Regions from separate parts of the Streptococcus sp. IsoGale022 genome, predicted to be linked through region 2. Evidence: predicted binding sites of a transcription regulator. Region 2 holds the regulator's gene; the other holds the start of a gene.
The links. The regulator NrdR, encoded in region 2, represses ribonucleotide reductase genes. The targets are predictions, from matches to a motif close to ACACNATATATNGTGT.

Region 1 (3,425 bases), on a different contig from region 2:
GGTTACTCATGACGATTTTACCGTCAATTGGATTTGAACGATTGGCCGTATCAATGTTTACGACATAAGGATAGCCAGATTCTTGTTGGAGCTTAGAAATTTCTGTTTCCAAATCACGGGCCTTGATCTTGGTCTTAGTGATATTTGGATTAGCGACCAATTCATCGTATTTTTCAGTGATGTCAAGGTAGGCAAATGGCACGCCATACTCGCGTTCAACAGAATATGGGCTGAAGAGGTACATTTCTTCATTCTTACGCGCTAATTCATAGAACTTATCCGGAATGACAACACCGAGTGAGAGGGTTTTAACCCGAACTTTTTCGTCAGCATTTTCTTTCTTAGTAGAAAGGAAGGCGATGATATCTGGGTGGAAGACATTGAGGTAAACAACCCCAGCTCCCTGACGTTGCCCCAGTTGGTTAGAGTAAGAGAAGCTGTCCTCAAAGAGTTTCATAACAGGCACAACACCAGATGCAGCTCCTTCATAACCCTTGATAGGTGCTCCAGCTTCCCGCAGATTGCTGAGGGAAATACCGACCCCGCCTCCGATACGAGACAATTGCAGGGCAGAGTTGATGGAGCGGCCGATTGAGTTCATATCATCTGTTACTTGGATGAGGAAGCAAGAAACCAATTCACCGCGACGAGCCCGACCAGCGTTAAGGAAGCTTGGTGTAGCCGGTTGGTAGCGTTGGTGGATGATTTCATTAGCAATATCCTTGGCAATGGCCTCATCTCCGTTGGCAAAGTAGAGGGCGTTGAAGAGTACCCGATCTTCCATGCTTTCTAGGTAGTATTCACCATCATTGGTCTTCAGTGCATACTGGTTGTAGAACTTATAGGCAGCCATGAAAGATTTAAACTTGAAATCTTGAGCATGGATAAAAGCAGTCAGCTCCTCAATGTATTCCGGAGAGTAGAGCTGGATAAATTCCTTTTCCAAATAGTTTTCTTCTATTAAGTATTCAATCTTTTCTGTAATAGAAGAAAATTGCTTGGTGTTCGGCTCAACATTTTCCTTAAAGAAAGCCTCCAGAGCTTCTTTGTCCTTATGGAGCATAATCTGTCCGTTAATCGGACGGTTGATTTCGTTGTTGAGTCGGAAGTATGTCACATCCTCTAAATGTTTGAGTCCCATGTTTTCCCTTTTCTATATAAATAAGATAATTAGCTAGCGGAAAAAGTTCCGCCTTACAAAAGAAACGGCTCCTATGAGCATAGGAGCTGCAGTTTGCCCTGATAATATGTCCTTAGTTTATCTCCCGATCAAGGCGCGCTGCCCTCAAAATAAACCACATTAAGACAGTTTTTTCAATTTACCAGGTTGGAAACCAGAAAATGCTTCAGTTGCTGTCTGAATCACAGGAGCAGCATTGAAACCAAGATCTTTGACATGGTCAATAAATTCTGGCTGCTCGTCCAAATTGATTTCGCGGTATTCTACATGATTAGTATCTAAGAAGCGCTTGGTCATTTTGCACTGAACGCAGTTATTTTTTGAGTAAATAGTTACCATTAAAGATTCCTCTAAACTTTCTTTTTTTCTTTTAAATAATACGAACCTAGTATATCTAAAAGCAAATAGAATGTCAATAGTTTTGAACTAAATATTGTGTGATATTTTGTTATAGGATAGATTACAATACAATATATAGTGTTTGTATAAACAATGAAAAGAAGTGAAAAATTGCAGAAAGAGAGCAAAATGCTGTTGCGGCAATGCTTAAACAAGTCTTAAAACTTTAGATAAATGACTGGTAGATTTTCCTCCCAAAAACCAAAATCCAATATCTTGTGTTAAAGAATTTAGGGAATCACTAGGAGGAGTAGAGGGAGAAGTTTTTGGATCTGAATTCGAGCTGGATATTTTTTATTGGAATGTAAAAACTCCCTGCAAATGTCGCTGCAGGGAGCTAGGGATAACATGTTATTTTTTAGTAGGCAGCCCACCATTGATAAAGAGACCAGTAGAGAATATTAGCGACCATGATTAGAGAGGATAGGCTGGCAATACTAGTGATAAATAATTTACTCTTACTCCATTTTTCCTTGTTTTGAAGATAGAAAGGATAAAGAGAGCCGATTGCAAGAAGCAGAGCTAGAATGGCTAATGTTATAAAGTTCCAGTTATAGTCAGCATCTGCAGCATTCATAAGTTTAGTAAAGATATTGAATAGGTTGAAGGGGATGCTTAAAATAGCGGCATTGGTTAGGTATATCCATATTTTCCATGCTAATGAAGTCTTCTTTTGGGATTTTTTAGGATAAGGCGATAAAGATCGATACCTGCATTGCTAAGGAGACTAATCGCACTAAACAAAATAGCCAATCCAGCAAGAAGGAGCATCCCATAATCTTTGATAAGATCCCAATTAGATTGCCGAAGTGCATCGCCATAAACTATCGTGATTTTTTCTTGTCCTTGAGATTCACTAGCGACCCAGAAATTTCCATTGAGCTGAGCAGCATCTGCTTTTTCATTAATATAGTAGGTATATCCCGGAATTGTTCTTAAGAAAGAGAAGGGACCACTATTGAAAGTACGGGCGTTGCGATAGTAACCAGGATGGAACTTTGCATAAGATTGTTTATTTGGAGATTTTTTAGGACCAAATACTAGCTCGGGCATCTTGTAATTATAGATTTTTTCTTGAAATTGGTTTGTCATAATGACTTGGCCAATACCAGACTCTAAGTCAAGTAAAATGTAAGAAGAAAATCCTCCAGAATTGCCGCCGTGTCCAATAACTCTGACACCATATTCTTGATACCAAAATCCGTGTGCATTCAGAGGAATATCCGTACCTGGGTAGGTAGAGCTTGCAGTATATAGAGTCTTCCAAGTTTCAGGATGTTTGAAAAGTTCTTTCTTTTTTAGAAGGGCTTGGGCAAATTTCTGCAAGTCATCTAGGGTTCCTGTGGCACGGCCGACAGGATAGAGACTCAGTTCAAAGTCTGAATCTTTTTTATAATTTCCATTAGCATCATAGCTCTTGACTTCTTTATGTTTTTTATAGACATATGCATTATCGGACAAGTCAGGCAAAATAGCCGTTTTTTCCATCTCTAAGGGTTTAAAGATGTGCTCATGGGCATAGTCGGCAAATGATTGTCCAATAATTCGCTCAACAATATAAGCGGCTAGTCCGGTACCAAAGTTAGAATAGGCAGTAGTTGTACCTGGTTCAAATACTTGATTGGGTTGTCTGGTCTTCATCAGTTCTTCAATACTTTTATCCCCTTTTAGGTAAGTATTTTGCTCGTCAAATCCGGCTTGATGATTCATCAAATCTAGCATAGTAATAGGTTTATCGAAATTTAAATGTTTGAGAAAGTTCTTGGGCAGGTAGTTTTTTATATCAGTCTCAAGATCAATTTTTCCTTCTTCCCAGAGCTGCATGACAGATATCCAGACAGTCAGC
Region 2 (3,425 bases):
TCTGTAACAGTAGAAAAACTTGGTCAAGCATCTGCTAAGACAGTTGTTGCTAAGGTTGAATTGTAATATAGAAAAGAGAAATCATGGCAAAATTCCTGACATTAAATACTCATAGTTGGATGGAAGAAGAGCAAGAAACCAAGCTTAATCAGCTTGCAGAGCGCATTCTTCAAGAAAAATATGATGTCATTTGCCTGCAGGAAGTCAATCAATTAACGGAGTCTGAACAGGTTGTTCAGGCTCCTTTCTATCAGGCGGTTGAAGGAGCGATTGCGATTCATCAAGACAACTTTGCTCTATGTCTGGTAGAAAAGTTGGCTGAGGCAGGACTGGACTATCATTGGTCCTGGGCCTATAATCATATTGGGTTTGATATTTACAACGAAGGAGTGGCAATTCTATCTAGAAATCCTATGACTCCTAGAGAAGTCCTGGTATCAGAGGCTAATGATCCTACGGATTACCATACCCGCAAGGTCTTGCTAGCCGAGACTGAGGTAGAAGGTCAATTGCTGACAATTGCCTCCTGCCATCTGTCTTGGTGGGACAAAGGCTTTCAGGGGGAATGGGCTAAGCTTGAAGCAGATCTGCTAAAAGCAGAAAGTCCTCTGGTCCTGATGGGGGACTTCAACAACCCGGTTGGCCAGCAAGGCTACCAGACCATCTTAGCTAGTCCGCTGAAGCTGCAGGATAGTCATACCGTTGCAAAAGAAGCTAGCGGAGAGGCGACAGTAGAAGGGACTATCGCAGGCTGGGATGATAATAAGCATGCTCTGAAGATAGACTATGTTTTCACTAGCCAAGGGATGGACGTTGAGCGCTCCGCTGTCGTTTTTGACGGGAAAGCAACACCTGTTGTCAGTGACCATTTTGGTATAGAAGTGCAAGTGACATGTTAGTATAATTAAAAGCAGTTCAATCTGAACTGCTTTTAATTATTTCTCACATCCGATACCATCACCATCTCTATCAAGGTGACGACCATATCCAGGTTGTCCTTGGTAAACGGGCGCAGCACCAGCTGCTCTTACTTCGGAGCAGTTTTTGTAATAAACATTAGGTTGGGGCTGTTCTTGAGCTACTTGAGCATCTGCTTCCTCTTGTTGCTTTTGAACCTCAGCGGCAGCTTCTTCTTGCTGCCTTTGAACTTCCGCAACTTTTTGAGCTTCTTCTTGCGCTATTCTTTCCTGTTCAGCTTTTGCAGCAGCTTCTTTTTCTTCTTGGTCAGTCTTGGCTTTTTCTGCTTTCTCTATTTTGGCTGAATCATTTTGTGTAGATGAACTACTACTTGATGAGCTAATACTTGAAGAAGATGACGAGAGGCTAGGAAGAGCTTCTGTATTATCTGTGTCTGAAGAGCAAGCAGCAAGAGATGCGCAAGCTAGCAAGATGCAAAAGTAGGCGACGATTCTCTTATTTATTAATATCATAAAAATCTCCTTTATGTATAATGATAGCGTTTCCAAATCTATTGTATAAAAATTTATATAGAAAAAGAATAACAGATTGCTATTAATTGTCTAATTTCTATCAAAATAACTTACAAAAAAAGATTTTCTCAATTGTTATTACATCAAACGGCTGTCTTTTGTTATTCTTGAAAACGTGTTATAATGAAGTATTAGGATTCTAGGAGGAAATGGTATGCGTTGTCCGAAATGTGGTGGGAATAAATCAAGTGTAGTTGATAGCAGACAGGCAGAAGATGGAAATACAATCCGCCGTCGTCGTGAGTGTGAGGAATGTCAGCACCGCTTCACGACCTACGAGCGCGTCGAAGAGAGAACCCTAGTGGTTGTCAAAAAGGACGGGACACGTGAGCAATTTTCTCGAGATAAGATTTTTAACGGTATTATTCGCTCGGCTCAAAAGCGGCCAGTATCTAGTGACGAAATAGAGGAGATTGTCAATCGAATCGAGCAAAAGGTCCGCAGTCAGAGCGATAATGAAATCAATAGTGAATATATTGGATCCTTAGTCATGGATGAACTGGCCGAGCTGGATGAAATCACCTACGTTCGTTTCGCCAGTGTTTATCGGAGTTTCAAGGATGTGGGAGAGCTAGAAAGCCTGCTCAAGCAGATTACCAAGGGGTCCAAGAAGAAAAAGGACAAATAAATGAAACCAAACCATCAGTTTTCTTTCTTGCGCAATAATGCAGTCAGCCCTGATATTGCTATCTTGACCAAGCTCTATCTGCCGATTTTGGGGAGAGAAGCGGTAACACTTTATCTTTATCTGCTGTCTTTTGTGGATAATGGGCAAAAACAGCACCTCTTCAGTCAGATTCTCAATCATTTAAATTTTGGACTTAATATTTTAGAAGAAAGTTTTGAGCGTTTGGCGGCGATTAAGCTAGTGGACCTTTATCAAACAGATGACCATTATCTGATTCAACTCTACCCGACCTTAACGGCGGAGGAATTTTTCAGCCATAATGTGTACAGCCGGCTCTTGGAAAAGAAAATCGGCGAAGCTGCTGCAGATGCCCTGCGACCAGAAAATCCTAGTGGAGAGAAATTGGTCAAGCCTTTTATGCAGGTGTTTGGTATGGAAGCTGAGCAGCCAAGGGCAGTGCGAAAGTCCAATGATTTTGACTTGGAGTATTTCAAGCAACGGATGGCTCAGGACAATCTTCGTTTTGCCAATGAAAAGGAAGATTTATTAGAATTGTTTGCAATTGCTGAGCAGAAAAAGTGGACTTGGTATGAGACCTACGTCTTGGCGAGAGAAACTGCTGTTTCTCAGGTCATTTCTACCAAGCGGATGAAGCAAAAGCTAGCTCAGAAGCCGGCAGAAGGCCAATTTTCTAAGCAGGAGCTGTCTATTATCCAAGAAGCGAAACGAACATCGCCAATGGTCTTCCTGGCAGAAATCAAAAAAACCCGTCAGGCTGCCATTACGCGGACGGAGAGAAAGCTTTTGCTGGATTTAGCTGAATTAGGCCTTTTGGACGAGGTTATCAACGTAATCTTGCTCTTGACCTTTAATAAGGTGGATTCAGCCAATCTCAATGAAAAGTATGCTCTCAAGGTAGCCAATGATTTTTCTTATCAAAAGGTGACGACAGCTGAGGAAGCTGTCTTGAAAATCCGTGAGCGCAACCAGCAGCCCCAGAGTCGTCCAGCTAAATCTGGACAAGGTTCTACCAAGAGCAACGTACCTGACTGGAGTCAGCCAGATTATAAAAATGAAACGAGTGCAGAGAAGCAGGCCGAGCTAGAAGAGCAGAAACGTCGGCTCTTAGCCAAACTTGAAGGAGGAGGCGAATAAATGGAGAAAATAGGACAGAATATGCCTCATATGAATAGGGTGCGGCAGTTTGATTATCAGGAGCTAGTCAAGCAAATCATGGCGGACCCAGATGTAGCAGCCTTTATCCAGCAGGAAAAGCTGACCCAAGCTGAGATTCAGCGCAGTGTCTC

Region 1: the regulator NrdR is predicted to act here: its motif matches at 1,646-1,661, upstream of nrdH (glutaredoxin-like protein NrdH).

Annotation. Positions count from the first base shown of each region.
Region 1 covers NZ_JAKZJI010000006.1:42,641-46,065, forward strand. The annotation lists gene nrdE (class 1b ribonucleoside-diphosphate reductase subunit alpha) at 1-1,141, opposite strand, end outside; gene nrdH (glutaredoxin-like protein NrdH) at 1,301-1,519, opposite strand; partial or broken gene RG608_RS04630 (serine hydrolase domain-containing protein) at 1,938-3,425, opposite strand, start outside.
Region 2 covers NZ_JAKZJI010000016.1:35,642-39,066, reverse strand. The annotation lists partial or broken gene RG608_RS08755 (PTS transporter subunit IIBC) at 1-66, shown strand, start outside; gene RG608_RS08750 (endonuclease/exonuclease/phosphatase family protein) at 84-899, shown strand; gene RG608_RS08745 (excalibur calcium-binding domain-containing protein) at 936-1,430, opposite strand; gene nrdR (transcriptional regulator NrdR) at 1,645-2,118, shown strand; gene RG608_RS08735 (DnaD domain protein) at 2,119-3,273, shown strand; gene dnaI (primosomal protein DnaI) at 3,274-3,425, shown strand, end outside.